Regions from separate parts of the Agrobacterium sp. SORGH_AS 787 genome, predicted to be linked through region 2. Evidence: riboswitches for the same ligand, from Rfam matches in the RefSeq annotation. Region 2 holds a riboswitch; the other holds the start of a gene.
What was found. A riboswitch is a leader RNA that binds a small molecule or an ion and turns the genes downstream of it on or off. The one in region 2 is predicted to bind S-adenosylmethionine.
Positions count from the first base shown of each region.

Region 1: it holds a riboswitch for S-adenosylmethionine, as region 2 does, so the genes downstream of both, metA (homoserine O-succinyltransferase) here and QE435_RS15690 (O-succinylhomoserine sulfhydrylase) in region 2, are expected to answer to the same signal.

Region 1 covers NZ_JAUTBG010000002.1:792,732-803,895, reverse strand. The annotation lists gene QE435_RS13260 (DeoR/GlpR family DNA-binding transcription regulator) at 1-815, shown strand, start outside; gene QE435_RS13255 (MFS transporter) at 812-1,999, shown strand; gene ispG (flavodoxin-dependent (E)-4-hydroxy-3-methylbut-2-enyl-diphosphate synthase) at 2,196-3,446, shown strand; gene QE435_RS13245 (OmpA family protein) at 3,515-4,177, shown strand; gene QE435_RS13240 (polyprenyl synthetase family protein) at 4,275-5,174, opposite strand; gene mtgA (monofunctional biosynthetic peptidoglycan transglycosylase) at 5,602-6,249, shown strand; gene QE435_RS13230 (aldose epimerase family protein) at 6,256-7,281, opposite strand; gene metA (homoserine O-succinyltransferase) at 7,325-8,305, opposite strand; SAM riboswitch at 8,368-8,444, opposite strand; gene QE435_RS13220 (thiamine diphosphokinase) at 8,535-9,185, shown strand; gene QE435_RS13215 (ABC-F family ATP-binding cassette domain-containing protein) at 9,190-11,016, shown strand; gene QE435_RS13210 (VOC family protein) at 11,114-11,164, shown strand, end outside.
Region 2 covers NZ_JAUTBG010000002.1:1,323,750-1,334,913, forward strand. The annotation lists gene argF (ornithine carbamoyltransferase) at 1-481, shown strand, start outside; gene QE435_RS15680 (Hsp33 family molecular chaperone) at 741-1,727, shown strand; gene apaG (Co2+/Mg2+ efflux protein ApaG) at 1,754-2,146, opposite strand; gene QE435_RS15690 (O-succinylhomoserine sulfhydrylase) at 2,532-3,716, opposite strand; SAM riboswitch at 3,759-3,837, opposite strand; gene QE435_RS15695 (2'-deoxycytidine 5'-triphosphate deaminase) at 3,912-5,009, shown strand; tRNA gene QE435_RS15700 (tRNA-Gly) at 5,092-5,165, shown strand; gene QE435_RS15705 (hypothetical protein) at 5,252-5,530, opposite strand; gene QE435_RS15710 (hypothetical protein) at 5,658-5,903, opposite strand; gene QE435_RS15715 (cold-shock protein) at 6,024-6,233, opposite strand; gene QE435_RS15720 (sugar phosphate isomerase/epimerase) at 6,888-7,793, opposite strand; gene ugpC (sn-glycerol-3-phosphate ABC transporter ATP-binding protein UgpC) at 7,832-8,962, opposite strand; gene ugpE (sn-glycerol-3-phosphate ABC transporter permease UgpE) at 8,991-9,878, opposite strand; gene QE435_RS15735 (sugar ABC transporter permease) at 9,886-10,776, opposite strand; gene QE435_RS15740 (extracellular solute-binding protein) at 10,845-11,164, opposite strand, start outside.

The DNA.
Region 1 (11,164 bases), 530 kb from region 2:
TCGATCACTTTGTCAGCGAGCGTCAGACGCTCATCTTCACCGAGCTTCAGAACAAGGGCCGCGTTCTTGCGCAGGATCTCGCCCAGGCTTTCGATGTCTCGGAAGACACGATCCGGCGCGACCTTCGGGATATGGCGGCGCGTGGCCTCTGCGAGCGCGTCTATGGAGGAGCGCTGATCTCCGGCGGCAACACCGTTCCTCTCAGCCATCGCGTGGCGGATAGGCGGGACCGCAAAGATGCCCTCGGCCGAGCGGCAGCGTCCCGCATCGCATCGGGGATAACGATCTTTCTCGACGCCGGCTCCACCAATCTTGCCATCGCCCGCCATCTGCCGGAGAGCGCGAAGCTCACCGTTATCACCAATACACCCATTATCGCCTCCGAACTCTCAGGTCGTAGCGATCTCGAATTGATCGTGATCGGCGGACGGATCGATCCCGCCGTCGGTGCCGCCATCGACACGACGGCGATTTCGCAGCTGCAAGAGATGCGGCCCGACCTCTGCATCCTCGGTGTCTGCGGCATGACGACTGATGGCGGGCTGTCTGCCGATATCTATCAGGATGCGATCTTCAAGCGGCTGGCCTGCAAGGCGAGTGCGAGAACGCTGGCCGCCATCACCAGCGAGAAACTGGGTGCCGGGGCTGCCTTCCATGTGGCGCCGCTCAGCCCCGATCTGACCCTTGTTCTGGAAGGCGATGCGGAAGAGGCTTTCGTTCGCGATCTCCGGAGACAAAAGCTCGATATTCATGTTGCCGGACTCGATCCCCGTACGCCTTCCCAGCCATACTCACCGAAGGACCAGCCCGCATGACCGGCTCCCCAACGACCGCTTCCACGGTCCGCACCCCCTATATGACGAGAACCCGGTTTGGCGTGTCCCTGCTGTTCCTGATGAACGGTTTCATGATGGGTTCCTGGGCGCCGATGATCCCGGAATTTGCCAAGCGCCTTGCCTTGAGCGAAGGCGAACTCGGCCTCGTTATTCTCGTCTTCGGTCTCGGCTCTCTTGCCTGCATGCCGGTGGCCGGTTCGCAGATCGCGCGTGTCGGATCACGCACGGTGGTGCTGTTCTGCGCTGCCATCTTCGTGCCCACACTGCTTCTCATCACCCTGTCCAACACCGTCTGGGCGGGTGTCATCAACGTCTTCCTCTTTGGCGGTCTGACGGGGGCGATGGATGTGGCGATGAATGCCAATGCGGTTGTGGTGGAGCGCGGCATGCGTCGCGCCATCATGTCGTCATGCCATGCCTTCTGGAGCCTCGGCGGTCTGATCGGCGCGGGCCTCGGCGGCCTGCTGATCACCAAGATCGGCATTTATGGCCATGCGGTTGCCCTTACCATCATTGCTGCGGCACTTCTTGCGATTGCCTGGCCACGGGTCATGGTGGATCGTCCGCATCCTGAAGAAGAACGGCCGAAGGGTCGTTTGCCGCTCACGCCGCTGCCCTGGATCATCGGCCTGATGGCGCTGTTCTCCATGGTGCCGGAGGGTGCGGTTCTCGATTGGGGTGCGCTTTATCTGCGCAACGAGCTTGGTGCATCCGTTGCCGTTTCGGGCTTTGCCTTCGCCGCCTTCTCGCTGACCATGGCGGTCATGCGCTTTGCCGGCGACCTGGTGCGCGAACGGTTGGGGGCGGTGCGCACATTGCAAGTCTGCTCGGCTATGTCGATCGTCGGTCTTCTGATCGCTGGCGCTGCCGGAGACGCCTTCATCGCCATTATCGGCTTTGCCATTGCCGGTATCGGCATTTCCAACATGGTGCCGATTGCCTTTTCCGCTGCCGGCAACATGCCTGGGCTGGCACCGGGGATCGGTCTGTCTGTCGTTACCACCATGGGCTATTCCGGCATTCTGGTCGCGCCATCGGCGATCGGCTTCATTGCGGAACATACCGGCCTTGCGACAGTGTTCCTGTTCATTCCGCTTCTGCACGTGGTCGTGCTGCTGCTCTCCAGGCTTGCTCGTCATGCCGATGGTGCGAGCGGGCATTAAAGCCCAACCTTTGCGTGCTCCGTTTGATCAAAGTGCTTCCATTGCCAATGGAAGCGCTTTCGTTTTGGTAAGCTGGCAGACAGGCTCGAATTTCGCCACGATTGCAGTAAACTACCAGTTGACTGCTTCGATGTTGACAAGGCGCCCGCCTTGATCCACCTGAATGATGACCCTTACCGCAGTTGCAGAGACCATGATGAACGCACACGCCGACTACGATCCCAAGCCACGCCGCGCCTCTGTTGCCGTCGATGTGGGTGGCGTTATCGTCGGTGGCGGTGCTCCGGTCGTCGTGCAATCCATGACCAATACGGATACCGCCGATATCGATGCGACGGTCCAGCAGGTTGCAGCCCTCCATCGGGCCGGTTCTGAAATCGTCCGCATTACCGTGGACCGCGATGAGAGCGCTGCTGCCGTTCCGAAAATCCGCGACCGTCTGCTGCGGCTTGGCATGGACGTGCCGCTTGTCGGTGACTTTCACTATATCGGGCATAAGCTGCTCGCCGATCATCCGGCTTGCGCCGAGGCTTTGGCGAAGTACCGCATCAATCCCGGCAATGTCGGTTTCAAGGACAAGAAGGACAAGCAGTTCGGCGATATCATCGAGATGGCGATCCGCTACGACAAGCCGGTGCGCATCGGCGTCAACTGGGGATCGCTCGATCAGGAACTGCTCACCAGCCTGATGGACAAGAACAAGGAAGAGGGCTTTCCGCTGTCCGCCCGTCAGGTGACGCGCGAAGCCATCGTTCAATCGGCGCTGATTTCCGCCGAGCTTGCCGAAGAGATCGGCCTGCCGCGCAACCGCATCATTCTGTCCGCCAAGGTAAGCCAGGTGCAGGACCTGATCGCGGTCTACTCGATGCTGTCGGAGCGCTCCGACCACGCGCTGCATCTCGGCCTCACCGAGGCAGGCATGGGCTCGAAGGGCATCGTCGCCTCTTCGGCTGCCATGGGCTACGTACTCCAGCATGGCATCGGTGATACGATCCGCGTATCGCTGACACCGGAGCCGAATGGCGACCGCACCCGCGAAGTGCAGGTGGCGCAGGAGCTTCTACAGGTTATGGGCTTTCGCCAGTTCATTCCGGTGGTCGCGGCATGTCCGGGATGTGGACGCACGACGTCGACGGTTTTCCAGGAGCTGGCGCAGAACATTCAAAACGATATTCGCAAGAACATGCCGGTCTGGCGTGAGAAATATCCGGGCGTCGAAGCGCTGAACGTTGCCGTCATGGGCTGCATCGTCAATGGTCCGGGCGAGAGCAAGCATGCGGATATCGGTATTTCGCTGCCTGGAACGGGCGAGAGCCCTGCGGCACCCGTCTTCATTGATGGCGAAAAGGCGCTGACCTTGCGCGGTCCGAACATCGCCTCGGACTTCGAGGCACTGGTGACCGACTATATCGAAAAACGTTTTGGCCAAAAGGACGCGGCGGAGTGAGTCTCGACCGTGAAAATGCCCGAATCGCTGTGTTTTACCTCCAGAAACTCACGGAGCAATGATTTCCAATGATCAAGAAGTTTGCTGTTCTTGCGCTTGCCGCAACTTACCTTTCCGCCTGCACCACGACCGATCCCTACACGGGTGAGCAGAAGGTCTCCAATATGGCGGGCGGTGCGGGTCTTGGCGCGCTGGCCGGTGCAGTCGGCGGTCTGGCGATCGGCGGTGGCAATAAGGGCCGCAACGCGCTGATCGGTGCCGGTATCGGCGCGCTCGCCGGCGGTGCGATCGGCGGCTATATGGACAATCAGGAAGCCGAGCTTCGCCAGCAGTTGCAGGGCACCGGCGTCTCCGTCACCCGTCGTGGCGACAGCATCGTTCTTAACATGCCGTCCAACATCACCTTCGCGACGGATCAGGATCAGGTGATCCCGCCATTCTACCCGACGCTGAATTCGGTCGCGATCGTTCTGAACAAGTTCAACAAGACCTATATCGACGTCAACGGCTACACCGACTCCACCGGCAGCCTGAACCATAACCAGCTCCTGTCGCAGCGCCGCGCTGCCTCGGTTGCCAATTATCTCGCAAGCCAGGGTGTCGATCAGCGCCGCATGTCCACCATGGGCTTCGGCCCATCGCAGCCGGTGGCATCCAACGCAACGCCGGATGGCCGCGCCCAGAACCGCCGCGTGGAAGTGCTGATCTCGCCGCTGACGCAGAACGGCTAAAACGCACTAAAAGGCAATCGCGCCTATCGGATTTTAGAAAAGGGCTGCTTCGGCGGCCCTTTTTGTTGTTGGGCAAGCGTGAGAGGCGCTTGCGCTTTCAACTCTTCCGCTCAGCAATGAAGCGGGCCGCCTGTACCAGAATATCTGCCTTCTCTCCATAGGGAGAAAGCAGGTTTGCGGCATCGCGCACCTGCTCCTGAAGTTTCATCCGCGCCCAGTCTTCACCGCGCAGAGCCACCAGCGTGCCCTTGCCGCGGGCGGCATCCTTGCCGGTTGCCTTGCCCATGGTGGCGGCATCGGAGGTGAGATCGAGGAGATCGTCGGCAAGCTGGAAGGCGAGGCCGATCTTTTCTCCGAAGCTTCGCAGCGTCTGCCGGTGGGACGCATCGTTTCCGGCAATGATCGCACCGGCCTCGCAGGCGAAGCGCAGAAGCGCGCCGGTTTTCATAGCCTGCAATGTCACGATACCTTGCTCGTCCGGTGCCCGTTTTTCCGCCGCCAGATCGAGCGCCTGACCGCCTGCCATGCCGCCAATGCCGGCGGCGCGGGAAAGTGCCAGCACGAGTGCCGTCTTCTGGTCGCCGGTTAGCGGTGTTTCGGGAGCCGCGATGATATCGAAGGCGAGTGTCAGCAGGCTATCTCCCGCAAGAATCGCGGTCGCCTCGTCGAACTTCTTGTGCACCGTCGGCTGGCCGCGGCGCAGGTCGTCGTCGTCCATGGCGGGAAGATCGTCATGCACCAGCGAATAGCAGTGAAGGCATTCCAGTGCGGCACCCACACGCAGGGCGGCAGCTTCGTTTCCACCGAGAAGCCGCGCGGTTTCGATGACAAGGAAAGGCCGCAGGCGCTTGCCGCCATTCAGCACGCCATGGCGCATGGCGTCCAGCAGGTTTGCGGGCCGGGCGATCTCGTCGTCACCGACCGTGCCCGTCAGAAGCTCTGCCAGCAGTTTTTCCGTGCTTGCCGCGTTATCGCGCAGCCTGGTTTCGAATGTCATGGCACCGCTTCCTTCCGTCTCGCGGCTGTTTGGCATGGGTAAAAAGGGCTGGCAAATGTTTTGTTAAACCATAATACCAAAGATCACTGATGATGACCCATTCGACCGGCGCCGACGCCTTGGCCTGGAAATCGGCCACCGGAGGGCGTCGAAATCCTCGACCGATGCACAGACATCGCTCTGCGGTTTCTCCTACCCGGATGACCGTTTCCAAGCCATCGCATGGATCATCATCAGTGATCTTTGGTATGGAACTTCATCATCGTGAGTAGCCTTGATGGTGCAAGCGGAATATGAAAGGCTTGATCTGAACGAGCGGGGACGGGATGTGAGCAGTACGCCGGAAAGCGATAGGGAGTACGAAGCGCTTCCCGACGAGGAGAGCAGGCCGAAGGTGGATATCAAGAACCTTGCCAAACGCGTCGGCATGTTCGTGCTCGCTTTGCTGATCCTGCCCTATCTGCTGATCCCTGTTTATGCGCTTCCCTTCATTCGCCCCGTCTCGACGCTGATGCTTGCCGATCTGGTGACGTTTCAGGGCTATGACCGGCAGTGGGTGCCGCTTGAAGACATTTCGCCCCGTCTGATCCAGTCGGTCATGATGTCGGAAGACGGCCAATTCTGCTTCCATCATGGCGTCGACTGGAACCAGATGCAGGATGTCGTCAACGACGCATTGGAAGGTGAGGCCACACGTGGGGCCAGCACCATTCCGATGCAGACCGCCAAGAATCTCTTTCTCTGGAACGGCCGATCCCTTATCCGCAAAGGGCTGGAGCTTCCGCTTGCACTTTTCTCCGACTTCGTCTGGTCGAAGAAGCGGATGATGGAGATTTATCTCAATATCGCCGAATGGGGCCCGGGCATCTACGGTATCGAGGCCGCAGCGCAATACCATTTCAAGGTGCCCGCTTCCAAGCTGACAGCCCGTCAGGCCGCGCTTCTCGCCGTATCCTTGCCAAACCCGATCGATCGCAATGCCAGCAAGCCCGGCCGCGGTATGCAGCGCCTTGCGGGGCTGATCGAGCGCCGGGCCAGAGGCTCCGGCGCTTATGTCGGATGCGTACTGGACTGAACCACCTCACCCCTTGGTAAAGATGTAATCCGTTTCTTGCCGCAGCGTTTCGCCAGGGCGAAGGATGGCCTTGGGGAAGCCTTCGTGGTTGACGGCGTCCGGCCAGATCTGGGTTTCCAGGCAGAAGCCGGCAAAGGGGCCGTAGTGGCGGCCGTCATGACCGGGGACGGCGGTGTTCAGCTTGAAGCCGGAATAGAACTGCACGCCGGGTTCGGTGGTGTGAACTTCGAGCGAAATGCCGGAGGCCGGCGCATGGACGCGGGCGACTTTGCGCTTGGCCACACGCTCTGCGGAGAGGCAGAAATTGTGGTCGTAAAGCACCTGTTCGCCTTGGTCGTCCTTTCGGCTCATCGGCGTCGGCTCACGCAGGTCGAAGACGGTACCGGAAACGGCACGGATTTCACCGGTTGGAATCTGGCGCTCATCGGTCGGTAGATAATGATCGGCGGCGATTTCAATCTGGTGATCGAGTGCGGTTTCAGCACCATCGAGATTGAAATAGGAGTGCTGGCAGACATTGGCGATGGTCGGCAGGTCGGTCGTCGTCTCATACAAGACAGAAAGCACGCCGCCTTCGCGGATCGTGTAAGTTGCCGTTATCGTGCAATTGCCGGGATAGCCAGCGCGGCCGTTCGGATCGATGATCTGCAGCACGACGTGGCTTGGCCCATGTTCCATGATCAGCCAGTTGCGCTTGCCCGTGCCATCGCTGCCGCCATGGAGATGGCTGATGCCCTTTTCGTTGAGCTCGAGTTGGTAGTCCTTGCCGTCGATGGAGAACGTACCGCCACCGATGCGATTGGCGTTTCGGCCCGGCGTAGCGCCGAAGTAGGAGGAGTATTTCGGGTAGTCGTCAAAACCATCGAAGCCGAGCACCAACGGCGGCTGATGACCCTCAAGGCGCAGATCCTGGATGACCGCACCCCAGGTCATCACCTTGGCGGTCAGGCCGCCAGCGGAAATCGTTACCCGCTCGACCTTTTCGCCGGTTGCCGTAAAGCCGAAATTCTCCCGTGCGCCTGCTTCGCTCATCCCGAATGCTCCCTATCGCTTGCGATTTGTGCGGGACGTTGCGTCATTTTAGCGTCTGGCGCAACGCCGCAATGTCAAATTCGTCACGGCTCTTGATCAGCCGGTCGTCTTTGCCGATCTCGGCGAGTTCGTAAGGTGTCGTCTGGTAGATCTCGTTGATCCAGTTGCCGAAGAACAGATGGGCATGGCTGCGCCAGCGGTTGAGCGGCGTCAGCGCCGGGTCGTTATGCGGGAAGTAGTCATGCGGCAGCTTGATTGGCACGCCGGAATTCACGTCGCGGAAATATTCGTCTCCGAGCGACGTGGAATCATATTCCACATGGTTGAACATGTAGAGGCGCTTGCCGCGCTTCTCATGCACCAGGCACACGCCCATTTCCTCGGATTCCATCAGGATTTCCAGGTCGGGATGCTTCTCGATATCGGCGCGGCGCACTTCCGTCCAGCGGGACACCGGCACCTGGAAGTCGTCGGAGAAGCCGTTCAGATAGATGGAGGCGGGGCAGAGATTGCGGTGGCGATAGACGCCGAAGGCCTTCTCTTTCAATTCGTGCTTCGGCACGCCATGGAAGTGGTAGATTGCCGCCATCGCACCCCAGCAGACATTCAGCGTCGAGTGGACGTTGGTCTCCGTCCAGTCGAAGATCTTCTTCATCTCGTCCCAGTAGGTCACGTCCTCATAGGCCAGCGTTTCCACCGGTGCGCCGGTGATGATGAAGCCGTCGAACTTGCGGTGGCGCACCTCTTCCCACGTCTCGTAGAAGGAAAGCAGATGTTCTTCCGGCGTGTTCTTGGCGCGGTGTCCGCCAATGCGCACCAGTGACAGCTCCACCTGAAGCGGCGAGGCGCCGACGAGTCGGGCCATCTGGATTTCGGTCTTGATCTTGTTCGGCATGAGGTTCAGGAGCCCGATCTGCAGCGGGCGGATATCCTGACGGATCGCCACGGTCTCGGTCATCACCCGCACACCCTCATTCACCAGGGTTTCGAAGGCGGGCAGCGTATCGGGGATCTTGATGGGCATTGCGAACTCTCACGTCCAAAAACAAAAAAACCGGCAGCGAAATCGCGACCGGTCCTCGGAAATTGCCTGTTTCCTCGACCCTTTAGCGACTTCTTTAAAGTGGCTGCAAGCCGGTCGGCAAATCACCACTGGCGGCTGTCATAATCCTCTCTGGCCGAAAAATCAATATCGCCGCCCTTCTGGGCGTTTCCGCCTTTCCTTGAGGGGATGTTTCGCGATAAGGCAGGGCATGACATCGGATCATTTCACCATTCTGCTGGGCGGCGATATTGTCGTGACGGATCGCCTGCACAAGGCGGTTGCAGGATCGCGTGTGATTGCCGCAGACAGCGGCATGAAACATGCCAAGCCACTTGGTCTGAAGCCTGAGCTTTGGGTGGGTGATTTCGACTCTGCCGATGCAGCGCTTGTCGACGAATGGCCAGATGTGCCGCAGCAACCTTTTCCCGCCGCCAAGGGTGAGACCGATGGCGAGATTGCCGTTTCCGAGGCTTTGGCGCGGGGTGCGAAACGATTGACGCTGGTCGGCGCGCTTGCAGGCGAGCGATCCGACCATGCGCAGTTTCATCTGCTCTATGCTGTAGCGCTGGCCGAGCGCGGCTTCAAGGTAACGCTGACTTCCGGCAACGAGGAAGCGTTCCCGTTGCTTGAAGGTGAACTCGTGCTCGATTTGCCGCGCGGCTCGCTATTTTCCGTCGCCGGTTTTACAGTCCTTTCCGGCCTCGACATCGAGAATGCCCGCTACCCTCTCAACGATTTTGCGCTTGCCTTCGGCTCGTCGCGCACTATGTCCAACGTGGCTGAGGGTGACATTCGCCTTCGCCTCAAAAGCGGCAAGGCCATCGTGCTTGCCCGTCCTTACGATCTAACCGGAGCCTGATGCCTTGGCACCCCCCATTCTGAAACTCGACGATATCAAGCTGACCTTTGGCGTGACGCCCCTTCTGGATGGCGCCAACTTACAGGTGGAGCCGGGCGACCGTATCTGCCTCGTCGGCCGCAACGGGTCGGGCAAATCGACGCTGATGAAGATCGCCGCCGGCCTGGTCGAAGCGCAATCGGGCGAGGTTTTTCGTCATCCCTCCGCGACGATCCGTTATCTGGAGCAGGCGCCGGATTTCGGCGCTTACGACACCGTGCAGGCCTATGCCGAATCCGGTCTTGGACCAGGCGACGATCCCTATCGCGTCAGCTATATTCTCGAACATCTCGGTCTGACCGGCCAGGAAAATCCAGCAAGCCTGTCGGGCGGTGAAGCGCGTCGCGCGGCCTTGGCGCGGGTCATGGCGCCGGAGCCGGACATTCTCATGCTGGACGAGCCGACCAACCATCTCGACCTGCCGACCATCGAATGGCTGGAAAGCGAATTGCAGCAGACGCGAAGCGCGCTTGTCCTCATTTCGCATGACCGTCGTTTCCTCGAAAAGGTCTCGACCGCCACCGTCTGGCTCGACCGCGGCCAGTCGCGCCGTCTCAATCGCGGCTTCGGCCATTTCGAGGAATGGCGCGACAAGGTGCTGGAAGAGGAAGAGCTGGAACAGCACAAGCTTGGCAAGGCCATCGAGCGCGAAGAGCACTGGATGCGTTATGGCGTGACGGCACGCCGCAAGCGCAACATGCGCCGCGTGGGAGAGCTGCGCGACATGCGCGCCGCCTATCGCGGACATAAGGGTCCGCAGGGCACCGTGCAGGCAACCGCAGTCGAAGCGCGCGAATCCGGCAAGCTGGTCATCGAGGCGGAAGCCATCACCAAGGCTTATGGCGATCGCACCATCGTCGCCCCTTTTTCGCTGCGCGTGCATCGCGGCGACTGCATCGGCCTTGTTGGCCCAAATGGTGCTGGCAAGACCACGCTTCTCAAGATGCTGACCGGAGAGTTGGCACCCGACAGCGGCACGGTGAAGCTCGGCACCAATCTGGAAATCGCGACACTCGACCAGAAGCGCGAGGACCTCAATCCGAACGATACGCTGGCGCATTACCTGACCGATGGTCGTGGCGAAAGCCTGCTGGTCAATGGCGAGCAGAAGCATGTGACCGGCTATATGAAGGACTTCCTGTTCCAGCCGGAACAGGCCCGTACGCCGATTCGCAATCTGTCCGGTGGTGAGCGCGCGCGTCTCATTCTGGCGCGGATCCTGGCAAGACCGACCAACCTACTGATCCTCGATGAGCCGACGAACGATCTCGACATCGAGACCCTGGATCTGCTTCAGGAGATCGTCGCAAGCTTCTCAGGCACCGTCATCCTCGTCAGCCACGATCGCGACTTTCTCGATCGTACGGTGACCTCGACGATCGCGCCTGCCAATCCGGATGCGCCGGACGGACGCTGGATTGAATATGCAGGCGGCTATTCCGACATGATGGCGCAGCGCAAGGGTGCGGCAGAAGACAAGAAGCGTTCGGAAAAGCAGGAAAAGGCCAAGGCCTCGGCAAGCGCCGCGACCAGTGCCGAGCCTGCCAAGGCCAGGGGCAAGCTTTCCTTCAAGCAGAAATTCGCGCTCGAAAACCTGCCGAAGGAAATGGAAAAGCTTCAAGGCGAAATTGCCAAGCGCGAAGAGCGCATGGCCGATCCGCAACTTTTCGCCAAGGACCCCGGCGGCTTCAACAAGCTGGCAGACGAGATGGCGAAGCTGCGTGAGAAGCTTGAGGCCATGGAAGAAGAGTGGCTAGAGCTTGAGATGCTGCGCGAAGAGATGGAAGGCTAGGGCGCTTTCCGTCAAGGAATACGCTTCATTTTAGCGCCGTCTTTGACAGGTGCGTGAATATGGGCTTTGCTTTGCTCCAACAGGGAGGAGCCAGCCCATGCGTATGATCTTCGTCAATTTGCCGGTGAAGAATATCGAGATATCGAAA
Region 2 (11,164 bases):
TCGTGGCCCAGTGAAGGGCAAGACCATTGCCTGGACGGGCGACGGCAACAACGTGTTGCATTCGCTGGTCGAAGGCTCTGCCCGCTTCGGCTACAAGATGAACATGGCTGTGCCGATGGGCTCGGAGCCTTTAGACAAGTACCTCAATTGGGCGCGCAACAATGGTGGCGAGGTCATGCTTTGCCATGATGCCGAGCGCGCTGTCGCCGGTTCCGACTGCATCGTCACTGACACCTGGGTTTCCATGAACCAGGAGCACAAGGCGCGCGGCCACAATATCTTCCAGCCCTATCAGGTCAATGAAGCACTGATGAAGAAGGCCAATAGCGAGGCACTCTTCATGCACTGCCTGCCCGCGCACCGCGGTGAGGAAGTGACCGATGCGGTGATCGACGGCCCGCAATCGGTGGTCTTCGATGAGGCGGAAAATCGCCTGCATGCGCAAAAGGCCGTGATCGCCTGGTGCATGGGCGTCATCTGAGGCCGAGCGTAGGCTAAGAGTGAGGGCGAGCCTGGAACTTGAATTTCCAGCGCAACGCCCCATCTTTACGCCAACCAGTGCTGCCGGTTCACGGCGGCGTTTCATCAATCGTTTATCGCGACATTTGGGCCGGGGATGGTTTTGTTTTGCCATTCTCCGCTCTATCTTTGCGGAAACAGGACAAGAGACCTGCTGGCCGCGGCCGAAAACGCGGCGATCGTTTCCGAACAGGGGAAAGCAGGGTCGAAGGAGCAGAAGCATGGCGGACGTGACCATAGAACTGGATGATATGAACTTTGCCGGTGACGACAAGGTCGTCCCCTTCCAGGTAGAGGGGCTCGACATTCGTGGCCGCGCGGTGCAGGTCGGTCCGTTGCTGAACGCTATTTTGCAGCGCCATGACTATCCGCCCGTCGTCGCCCGGCTTCTGGCGGAGGCTCTGGTGCTCACGGCGCTGATCGGCACGTCGCTCAAATTCTCCGGCAAGCTCACGGTGCAAACCAAGGGCGATGGCCCCGTCGATCTCTTGGTGGCGGATTTCACCGCACCTGAGAACATGCGCGCCTATGCCCGCTTCGACGATGAGCGTCTGGCGCAGGCGACGGCGGCTGGGGAGACATCGCCTGAGCAACTCCTCGGCACTGGCATTCTCGCTTTCACCATCGACCAGGGGGTGGGCATGCAACCCTATCAGGGCATCGTGCCGCTGGATGGCTCGTCGCTTGAGGAAATCGCCAGTGTTTACTTCCGACAGTCGGAACAATTGCCGACACGGGTGCGCCTCGGTGTGGCAGAGTTCTTCGACCGTGACGGCGAAGGTAAGCCGCGCCGCGGCTGGCGTGCGGGTGGCATCATCGCGCAGTTCCTGCCTCAGGCGCCGGAGCGCCTGCGCACCCGCGACCTTCACGGCGGCGATGGCGATGAAACGTCGTTCGCAGAAGCCGACGACGACGCATGGACCGAAGCGGTGGCGCTGATCGACACGGTGGATACCGACGAGCTGACCGACCCGCAGGTGCCGGTAGAACGTCTGCTGTTCCGGCTCTTCCATGAGCAGGGCGTGCGCGTCTACGAGCCGCAGTCGATCATCGACAAATGCAGCTGCTCGCGCGAGAAAATCAAGGGCGTGCTGTCTGGATTTTCGGCGGAAGAAATCGAGGATAGCCAGGAAGATGGCATCGTTTCAGTCAGCTGTGAGTTCTGCTCGACAACCTATCAATATCCTGTCGAGGAACTGCAGGGGTGAGATCAGGAGCGGGGTGAAAGCCCCGCTCAGTTCAACACGCGCGCAAGACCTGGGCTGTCCAGCGAAAAGGCTGGAATTTCTACGGTGAATATGTCGCCCTTGTCGGTCTCCATCTCGTAATGACCGAACATCATCCCTGAAGGCGTATCCAGCGGGCAACCGGAAGAATACTCGTAACTGTCGCCGGGACGCAGATGCGGTTGTTCACCAACCACGCCTGGCCCAGACACTTCGTCCACCACGCCATTCTGGTCGGTGATATGCCAGTAGCGGTTCACCAGCGTCACCGCCTGGTTGGAGTTGTTCGTGATCACGACCGTGTATCCCCAGACGTAACGGCTATCGTCCGGGTCCGATTGTTCTTCGAGATAATACGGCTCGACGGTGACCTCTATCTCTTTTGTCGATGCACGATACATATTCGCGACCTTGGCTGTCTCTGCCTCTAGCATTTTATTCTACTACACCGAATGAGGGACGGGAATGTCCGTTGAGCCGATCTGCGTAGTTTCAATGCGTTACGAGGCTAAAGCGTTGCGTATCTGGATTGTTTCTTCATTCAATACGCACAAATTCGTGAAAAGAGAGTAGAGAAATAGGAGTTTCTCTAAAATAATGTGGGTTTTGAGCGGGAATTCGTGTGACGAACAGACGCCTTGGAAAACGAGAAAAAATTGCCCGGTGATCGCTCACCGGGCCTTCAGTATGAAGTATGTCGCGCAAAATTGTGCAGCGGTTTTGCGACAACATGCGATAAACAAAGACCTAAAGCTATAGAGCGAATCTGAAAGATCGCGCCCTGCTTTAGGCAGAAACCTTCGCCAGCGCCGCGGCGAAATCGTCCAGCAGGTCGTCGGTGTCTTCGATACCGCAGGACAGTCGTAGCGTGCCACCGGAAATGCCGAGTTCGGCGCGTGCCTCATCCGTCAGGTTCTTGTGGGTCGTGGTGGCCGGATGGGTGATCAGGCTCTTCGCATCACCGAGATTGTTGGAAATCTTGACGACGTCCAGTGCGTTTTGAAGCTTGAAAGCCGCTTCCTTGCCGCCCTTCAATTCGAAGCAGACGAGCGTCGAACCGCCGGACATCTGCCGCGCAATGATGTCGGCCTGCGGATGGTCGGCACGGCCCGGATAAATGACTTTGGCGACCTTGTTCTGCTCCGCCAGGAAGTCTGCGATCTTGCCGGCATTCGCCGTCTGCTGCTTGACGCGCAGAGGCATCGTCTCGATCCCCTTCAGCAGCGTCCATGCGTTAAAGGGGGAAAGCGCCGGGCCGGTGTGGCGGAAGTAATCCTGAAGCTCTTCCTCGATCCACGTCTTGTCCGACAGCACCACGCCGCCAAGGCAGCGACCCTGGCCGTCGATGTGCTTGGTGGCGGAATAGACGACAATATGCGCGCCAAGCTCCAGAGGCTTCTGGAAGAGCGGCGTGGCAAACACGTTGTCAACGACGACCTTCGCGCCGATCTGGTTGGCAAGCTTGGCAACGCCAGCAATATCCACCACTTCCAGCGTCGGGTTAGTCGGGCTTTCAAGGAAGAACAGCTTTGTATTCGGCTTGATCGCCTTTTCCCAATTGGCAAGATCGCGGCCATCGACCAGCGTGCATTCGATGCCGTATTTCGGTGCCAGCGTTTCGACGACCCAACGGCAGGAGCCGAAAAGGGCGCGAGCGGCAACGATGTGATCGCCGGCCTTCAGCTGGCAGAGAATGGCAGCGCTGACAGCGGCCATGCCCGATGCCGTGGCGCGCGCGTCTTCGGCACCTTCCAGCAGGCACATGCGCTTTTCGAACATGTCATTGGTGGGGCTTGCATAGCGCGCATAGATGAAACCGTCTGTTTCGCCCTTGAAGCGTGCTTCCGCCGCTTCCGAGCTTTCATAGACGAAGCCCTGGGTCAGGTAGAGTGCTTCGGACGTTTCACCGTAGGGGGAGCGCAGCGTACCGCCATGTACGAGTTGAGTTGCCGGGCGCCATTTCTTGCTCATGTGATCACCTTCAAACAAAAAAACCGGTCGCAAAAGCAGACCGGTTCCAAGCACCCGGTCTTTTTAGCCACTTGTTTAACGTGGCTGCAAGCCGACCGGCCAAATCACCACGGGATAAGCTTGCCATACTGCCGTTAACAACTTGCGTCAATGGCTTCCTTTTGATTTTGTCGGCGCGGAACAGGAACGATGACGATGACGAGAACCACGGGTATTCTGGCCGATGGCGCGATACGGGCGCTGTTTTCTTCCGGCCACCTGAAGAGCGAGCGGGCGCTGGATGTGGACCAGGTGCAGCCGGCAAGCCTCGACTTGCGTCTCGGTGCGAAAGCCTACCGGGTGCGCGCAAGCTTCATGCCCGGCCCATCGACTAAAGTGATTGAGAAGCTGGATCGGCTGCGCCTGCATGAGATTGATCTCAGCGAGGGTGCGGTGCTGGAAACCGGTTGCGTCTATATCGTGCCACTGATGGAAACGCTGGCGCTGCCCGCGGACATGTCCGCGTCCGCCAATCCGAAAAGCTCCACCGGCCGCCTCGATATCTTCACCCGCGTCATCACCGACCACGCACAGGAGTTCGACAAGATCCCTGCAGGTTATCAGGGCCCGCTCTATCTGGAAGTCAGCCCGCGCACCTTCCCGATCGTCGTGCGCCAGGGCTCGCGCCTTTCGCAGATCCGCTTCCGCATCGGTCATTCGCTGTTGAACGAAGGTGAATTGCAGGCGCTGCACGAGAGCGAAATCCTCGTGGCCAGCGACACGCCGAACGTATCGGGCGGAGGGATCGCGCTGTCCATCGATCTGCAAGGTTTTGGCGGCAACGGCCTCATCGGTTATCGCGGCAAGCACCACACCGCGGTTGTCGATGTGGACCAGAAGGCAGCCCACGACGTTCTGGATTTCTGGGAGCCGCTCTACTCGCGCGGTCGCGCCGAACTGATCCTCGATCCGGATGAATTCTACATCCTCGTGTCCCGCGAAGCCGTGCATGTGCCTCCGCTTTACGCAGCAGAGATGACGCCTTTCGATCCGTTGGTCGGCGAATTCCGCGTCCATTATGCCGGCTTCTTCGACCCCGGCTTCGGCCACGCCGGCGCTGGCGGCACCGGCAGCCGCGCCGTCCTCGAAGTCAGAAGCCACGAGGTGCCCTTCATCCTCGAACACGGCCAGATCGTCGGCCGCCTTGTCTATGAACATATGCTGGCCAAACCCGAAGGTCTCTACGGCACTGGCCTCGGCTCCAATTATCAGGCCCAGGGCCTGAAGCTCTCCAAGCATTTCCGCGCCGAGTGATCTGTCTGAAGAGATGTCGATAGAGAAACGATCTGCGGCTCGCCTTGACAGCCGCGCCGTTCTATCGGAAGTTTTCGAATATGCGGGTGTAGCTCAATGGTAGAGCAGCAGCTTCCCAAGCTGAATACGAGGGTTCGATTCCCTTCACCCGCTCCAGCTGCCTTTTTAAAATTTTTTTTAGTGTATTTGTTGCCGTACATGGTGCGGAGCGTTCAGGTGAAAGGCCCCGAACGAGCCGCCATTCAAGCGTGGTCGTACGTGAACGACGTCAGCAAGGATGTCACGAAGTTGCTGGCTTTTTCCTTGACGAGGAGTTCCGTCCATTCGTCCGTGCCGCGAAACCTCAGATCCGTCTGGATACTGTCGACCGCTGCCGTTTCGATGCGCTCGATATGTTCTTTGAAATGCGCTTCGCCCTTGGCGTGGTAAAGGTCACGGATCACCACCCGAAGGATTTCCTGCATCGCGATCTGCCAGGCAGTGTTGGTCGCGTTGAGTTCGTTGGCTGTCGTTGTTGACATGCTTCCCACCTGTGTTGCTGGATTTCTTGGCTCTCACCGGGGATGTCGCGCAAAAGCGCGATGCGGTTTTGCGATAACGGCATGCGACAAAACAAAGGTGTAAAGCGTAAGGAGCGAGTCTGAACGATCAGGACGCGGGACGGGCTGACGGCGTTTTCTTGGTACGCTTGGTAATCAGAGCGGCGACTGCAGATTTGCGGTCCGCCAATTCTTTTGCAAGGCGGGCCGCCTTTAGCCTGGCTGTTTTCGCGTCCCGCGCATCGACGGCAGCTTGTAGCTCATCGGCGGCATGATTTTTTGCGAAGAATGGCGTCTGAAGCTTGCCGAAGGCCAGCTCCGCCTGCTGGCGGGATTTGCTGTGTGTTTGTGTCATGGATATTTGCCTTTCCGGCCAAATGCCGAAATGAAAAAGGCCAGGCGAAACGCCTGGCCTCGAATGAAATTGCTCCCGGCAGTGCCAGTACATCCGTGGTCAAAGGGAAGCGGATCTCACTTATGCGGACTGCAGATTGGTCGCAGACATCTTGCCCGATTTGTTGTCGCGCTCGAGTTCGAAGCCAATCTTCTGGCCTTCGACGAGTTCGCGCATTCCTGCGCGCTCGACAGCCGAAATGTGAACGAACGCGTCAGCGCCGCCATTGTCAGGCTGAATGAAGCCGAAGCCCTTGGTGGAATTGAACCATTTAACTGTGCCAGTGGTCATAATGAACCCTTTCAAAGCATAGAGTGAACGACCGCGCAACGAATGCCACGCGGGTAAAAACCGACTATTTTTGAAAGAGAAGTTCGCTTAGAGCGCGGTGCCAATCGCGCGGTAGACAAAGCTCGGCAAGCAAAAGATCGATGATGTATCTATAGGGCAGTTCTCTGCTGCAGTCAACGAAAAGTTTTCACTTTTATCGATGTTCTTCTTTTGGTTGTGTATTTCGCAGGTTGCGTCACTTTTCTTTCGCATAGCCTAAGGGGGCCGTTCCCGCTGGCCGTCACGCCCGCGCCCTTGTCGATACGAAGCGCCGCGCTCCCTTGTGCGTCGGCGCACGGGTCACATCTTCATAAGGCTATGTCCTTCATAGCGACTAGACGAACGCAGACCGTACGGAAGCGGCGAGGGACCGCGCCCATCAAGGCGCGGTCCAGGCGGTCTAAAGCGTATCGCGATCTTTCAGATTCGCTCATACGCTTTAGGTCCTCGTTATCGCATGTCGTTATCGCAAAACCGCTGCACACTTTTGCGCGACATGCTTTTAGGTATGAAGGGAGGATCGGCACTTCAATCCTGCCGCGGCATCGTGCATCGACAGGATTTTTGGAGCGCGAGGGACCAGCGCATGCGGTCCTTCGCTCTCATGAGTGGCCGTTACCGCTTGTTCACCGCATCTGCCAGCTTCATGGCGCGCTCCAGGCAAGCGGGCTGTTGGTCGGCAAAGCGTTCTGCACCGATTTCCATGATGAGGGTGGTGTCGGGAAGGAAGGTGAGTTCGGAGAAGATGTCGTCCCAGTCGATATCGCCCCAGCCGATCGGCAGGTGAAGGTCGCCGATGCCGAGCGCGGTGGCTTCTGCCGGGTGGTAGAATTTTTTCATCGTGTAGGGCAGGCCGAAGCTGTCATGCACATGCAGATGGCCGGTCACGGGCGCCATGGCGCGCAGCTCGTCGCGGAAATTGAGGCCCTTGAAGGTGGATTCAATATAGGCGTGGCTGAAGTCGATCAGGGCTGCGAGATTGTCGTGGCCGACGGCCTTCACGGTCTCGGCCACTTGCGATGGCGTCTGGCGGTACTGGCCGTCTTCCGTGGTGAAGATGTTTTCCAACACGATGCGCACGCCATAGGTCTTGGCAATCTCGGCCATCTCAAAAAGAGCCTCACGCTCCATCTGGTCGAGATCGCTGCCATTCACGCCATCGGACAGGATCGCATTGCCGCTATGGTGGACGAGCACCCTAGCGCCCAGCCGGTCGCAGAGTTCGAGCATGGCGCGAACGACCTTTTTCTGCAGATGCAGGTGCTCGCGATCCATGAAGTTGGAGACGATCTGGCCGTGCAGGGACAGTTTCTTGAAGTCGTACCGCTTAACGATATCTCGAACGCGCTGCGCCCGGTCTTCGATGATACGGCCGCCGGAAATGATTTCCTCGCCATAGATGCCAATCTCACAGGCGCTGGCGCCGGTATCGGCAATGATCTTCAGGGACGAGTCCAGGGTGGAGAGATCGCCGCGCCCTGTGGCATTGCAAAAGCCGACGGCAGAAATGATGGAGGTCATGTGCGTTTCCTTGATGCGCTCTATGAAGCTAACGACATTCAGGCACTATGGGCCAGAATATCCTGGTGGGTGACGCCGGCTCGGTTGGCCGATGCGAGATCGGGATCGATCCGCCGTTCCGTGCTGGGATCGAAAAAGTGAAGATGTGCTGCGGGAAACTGCAGCATGACCCGGTCGCCTGGGCGGACGGTGAGGTCTTCGCCAATCGCAGCGGCAAAGATCTGGCCGCGAATATCGGCGTAGACGATGCGACCGGAGCCGAGTTCCTCGACGAAATCCACCACGGCCGAGATCCCTTCGCCATTGCGGGTGACGATGCACTGCTCCGGTCGAATACCGGCAATGATGTCCTCGCCTGAGGCGGCACGTGCGATTTCCGCCGGCATGGAACTCGTCCAGTTGCCGAAGCTTAGGCAAGCAGTGTCACGATCCACTTTGGCATTGAAGAGGTTCATGGCGGGAGAGCCGATGAAGGAGGCGACGAAGGTGCTCGCTGGTCGGTTATAGATGTCGAGCGGCTGCCCCACCTGTTCGACGTTGCCCTTATTCATGATCACCAGCCGATCCGCCAGCGTCATCGCCTCCACCTGATCATGGGTGACGAAGACCGATGTCGCGGAGAGCCTTTGATGCAGCCTGCGGATTTCGGCGCGCATGGTGACGCGCAGTTTGGCGTCGAGGTTGGACAGCGGCTCGTCGAAGAGAAACACATCCGGCTCGCGAATGATGGCGCGCGCCATGGCAACGCGCTGACGCTGGCCGCCGGAGAGGGCCGCGGGCTTGCGCTCCAGATAGTCGGACAGGCCCACGATCTTCGCCGTTTCCTCGATCCTGCGGCGGCGCTCGGCCTTGGCCACGCCTGCGACCTTCAGCGCATAGCCGATATTGTCGGAAACCGTCATATGCGGGTAGAGCGCATAGTTCTGGAACACCATGGCGCAGCCCCGCTCGCGCGGTTCCAGGCGGTTCACCACCTTGCCGGCAATGGCGATTTCGCCGCCCGTAATGTCTTCCAGCCCGGCAATCATGCGCAGCAGAGTGGATTTGCCACAGCCGGAAGGCCCGAGAATGACGACGAATTCTCCGGACGGAAAGATGAGGTCGACCCCATGCAGCGTCTTGGTCTTGCCGTAGGATTTATGCACCTGACGAATGTCGATCTGCGCCATGGTTTGGCACTCCTGTTCTTTTAAACTGTCATTTCTCGGTGGAGACGAGGCCGCGCACGAACCAGCGCTGCAACAGCCCGACGACAAGAAGCGGCGGCAACATGATGATGAGGGAACCGGCAAGCGTGACGTTCCAGTCGGGCGTGCCGTTTTCGGAAGGGAGGAGGCTGGAGAGCGACATCATCACCGTCTTGTAGGACGGATCGGTCACCATCAGGAGGGGCCAGAGATACTGGTTCCAGCCATAGACGAACATGATCGTCGTCAGCGCCAGCATATTGGTACGAGATAGCGGAAGGATCATATCGACGAAAAAGCGCATCGGTCCGGAGCCATCCATGCGCGCCGCTTCGGCCAGCTCGTCCGGCAACGTCATGAAGAACTGCCGGTAGAGAAATGTGCCGGTGGCGGTGGCAATCAGCGGCAACGTCAAGCCCGCATAGGAATTCAAGAGATTCCACTCGATGTTGATGTCGATGCCGGAGACCGCGTTGATCAGAAGCGCGAAGGGATGGAACATGTCGGCGGCGACCGCATAGGTCGGCACCACACGCACTTCCAGCGGCAGCATCAGCGTGATGAACACCGTCCAGAAAAACACGTGCCGCAACGGCGAGCGGAAGAAGACGATGGCAAAGGCTGTGAGGGCAGACAGCGCAACTTTGCCGACGGTTACCAGCGAGGCCATGATGAAACTGTTGAGCATGGCATTGCCGAGATTGGCACGGTTCCAGGCCGCGTGCATGTTCTCAACCAGTCGATCGCTTGGCATGAAGCTGAAGGGCACGCTGTTGATCTGCTGCAGCGACTGGCTGGCGCCGGAAATGATAACGATGAAGGGGCCGATCAAGAGCAGGAAACCGATGATCATCAGCCCGTAGGTAAAGGCATCGGCGTAGGGGGTGCGTTGGATCATCGCCGTCTCACTTGTAATGCACGCGCCGCTCGATGAAGCGGAACTGGATGAAGGTGAAGACCATGATGAGGCCGATGAGAATGATGCTCTGCGCCGATGCGCCGGAATAGTTGAGCCCCTGGAACGCTTCCTGCACGATGCGGAACACCATGACCTCGGTTGCATGGTTCGGACCGCCGCCGGTCGTGTGGTGCACGATACCGAATGTGTCGGAGCCGACGAAGCCCTCCGTCATCATGGTCACGGTCAGGAAGAAGAGGGTGGGCGCCAGGAGCGGCACCTGAATATCGATGGCGCGGCGGATTGGCCCGGAGCCATCCATCGCAGCCGCTTCCGTCAGGCTTCGCGGCACCGATTGCAGTCCGGCCAGCAGGAAGATGAAGGTATAGCCTGCCCACTTCCAGATGAAGATGATGATGACCAGCGCCAAGGCATGGCTGCCATATTTCGCCGGGTTCCAGATATCTGGATAGATGGCGTTCAGCGAGGCGGCGAGCCCGCGTTCCGGCGACAGGATGAAGCGAAACGCCATACCGGCCGCAGGACCGGCAATCGCAAAGGGCAATATGTAGAGAACGCGGAAGAAGCCGGAGCCCGGCAGTTGTCGATCGACTGCCAGAGCGAGCGTGAGCCCGATGAGAATGGCGAAGAACGGGCCGACAATCGCAAAGATCAGACTAACGGTGACCGAGTTCCAGTAAAGTGGATCGGCGAAGGTCTCGTAGAAATTGGCAAGCCCGACAAACTCCGCGGCCCCACCGAAAGGCGGCTCCAGCGTGAAGGCCCAGTTTACCACAGCCACGGCGGGCCAATAGAAGAACAGGGCAATGAGGACGAGCTGCGGCAGGGCAAAAAGCAGGGGTAGCCAGGTGCTCTTGAAGACGGAGCGCTTTTCCATGGAAATTCCAATAGACAATCTGGATTGTCGTGCCACCCGCGTTGACGGGTGGCACTTTTGGGGAGCGCTTAGTTGATGGAAACGCCGGCAAAGGTCTTTTCGAAGCGGCGCAGGCCGACATTGGAGCGCTCGACAGCCTTGTCGAGTTCCTGCTGAACGTCGCCGTTCTGCATGTAGATCGCCTCAAGTGCGGTGGAGAGTTCCTTGCGGATCTGCGTGAAATTGCCGAGGCGGATGCCGCGCGTGGTATCGGTCGGCTCGGTCAGCGTCAGGCTTTCAATGGCGATTTCACGGCCCTTATACGGCGCCTTGTCGTAGAAGCCGTTCTTCTTCATGCTCTCGAAGCCGGTCTTGGTGACCGGGATGTAGCCGGTGACGGTGGACCACC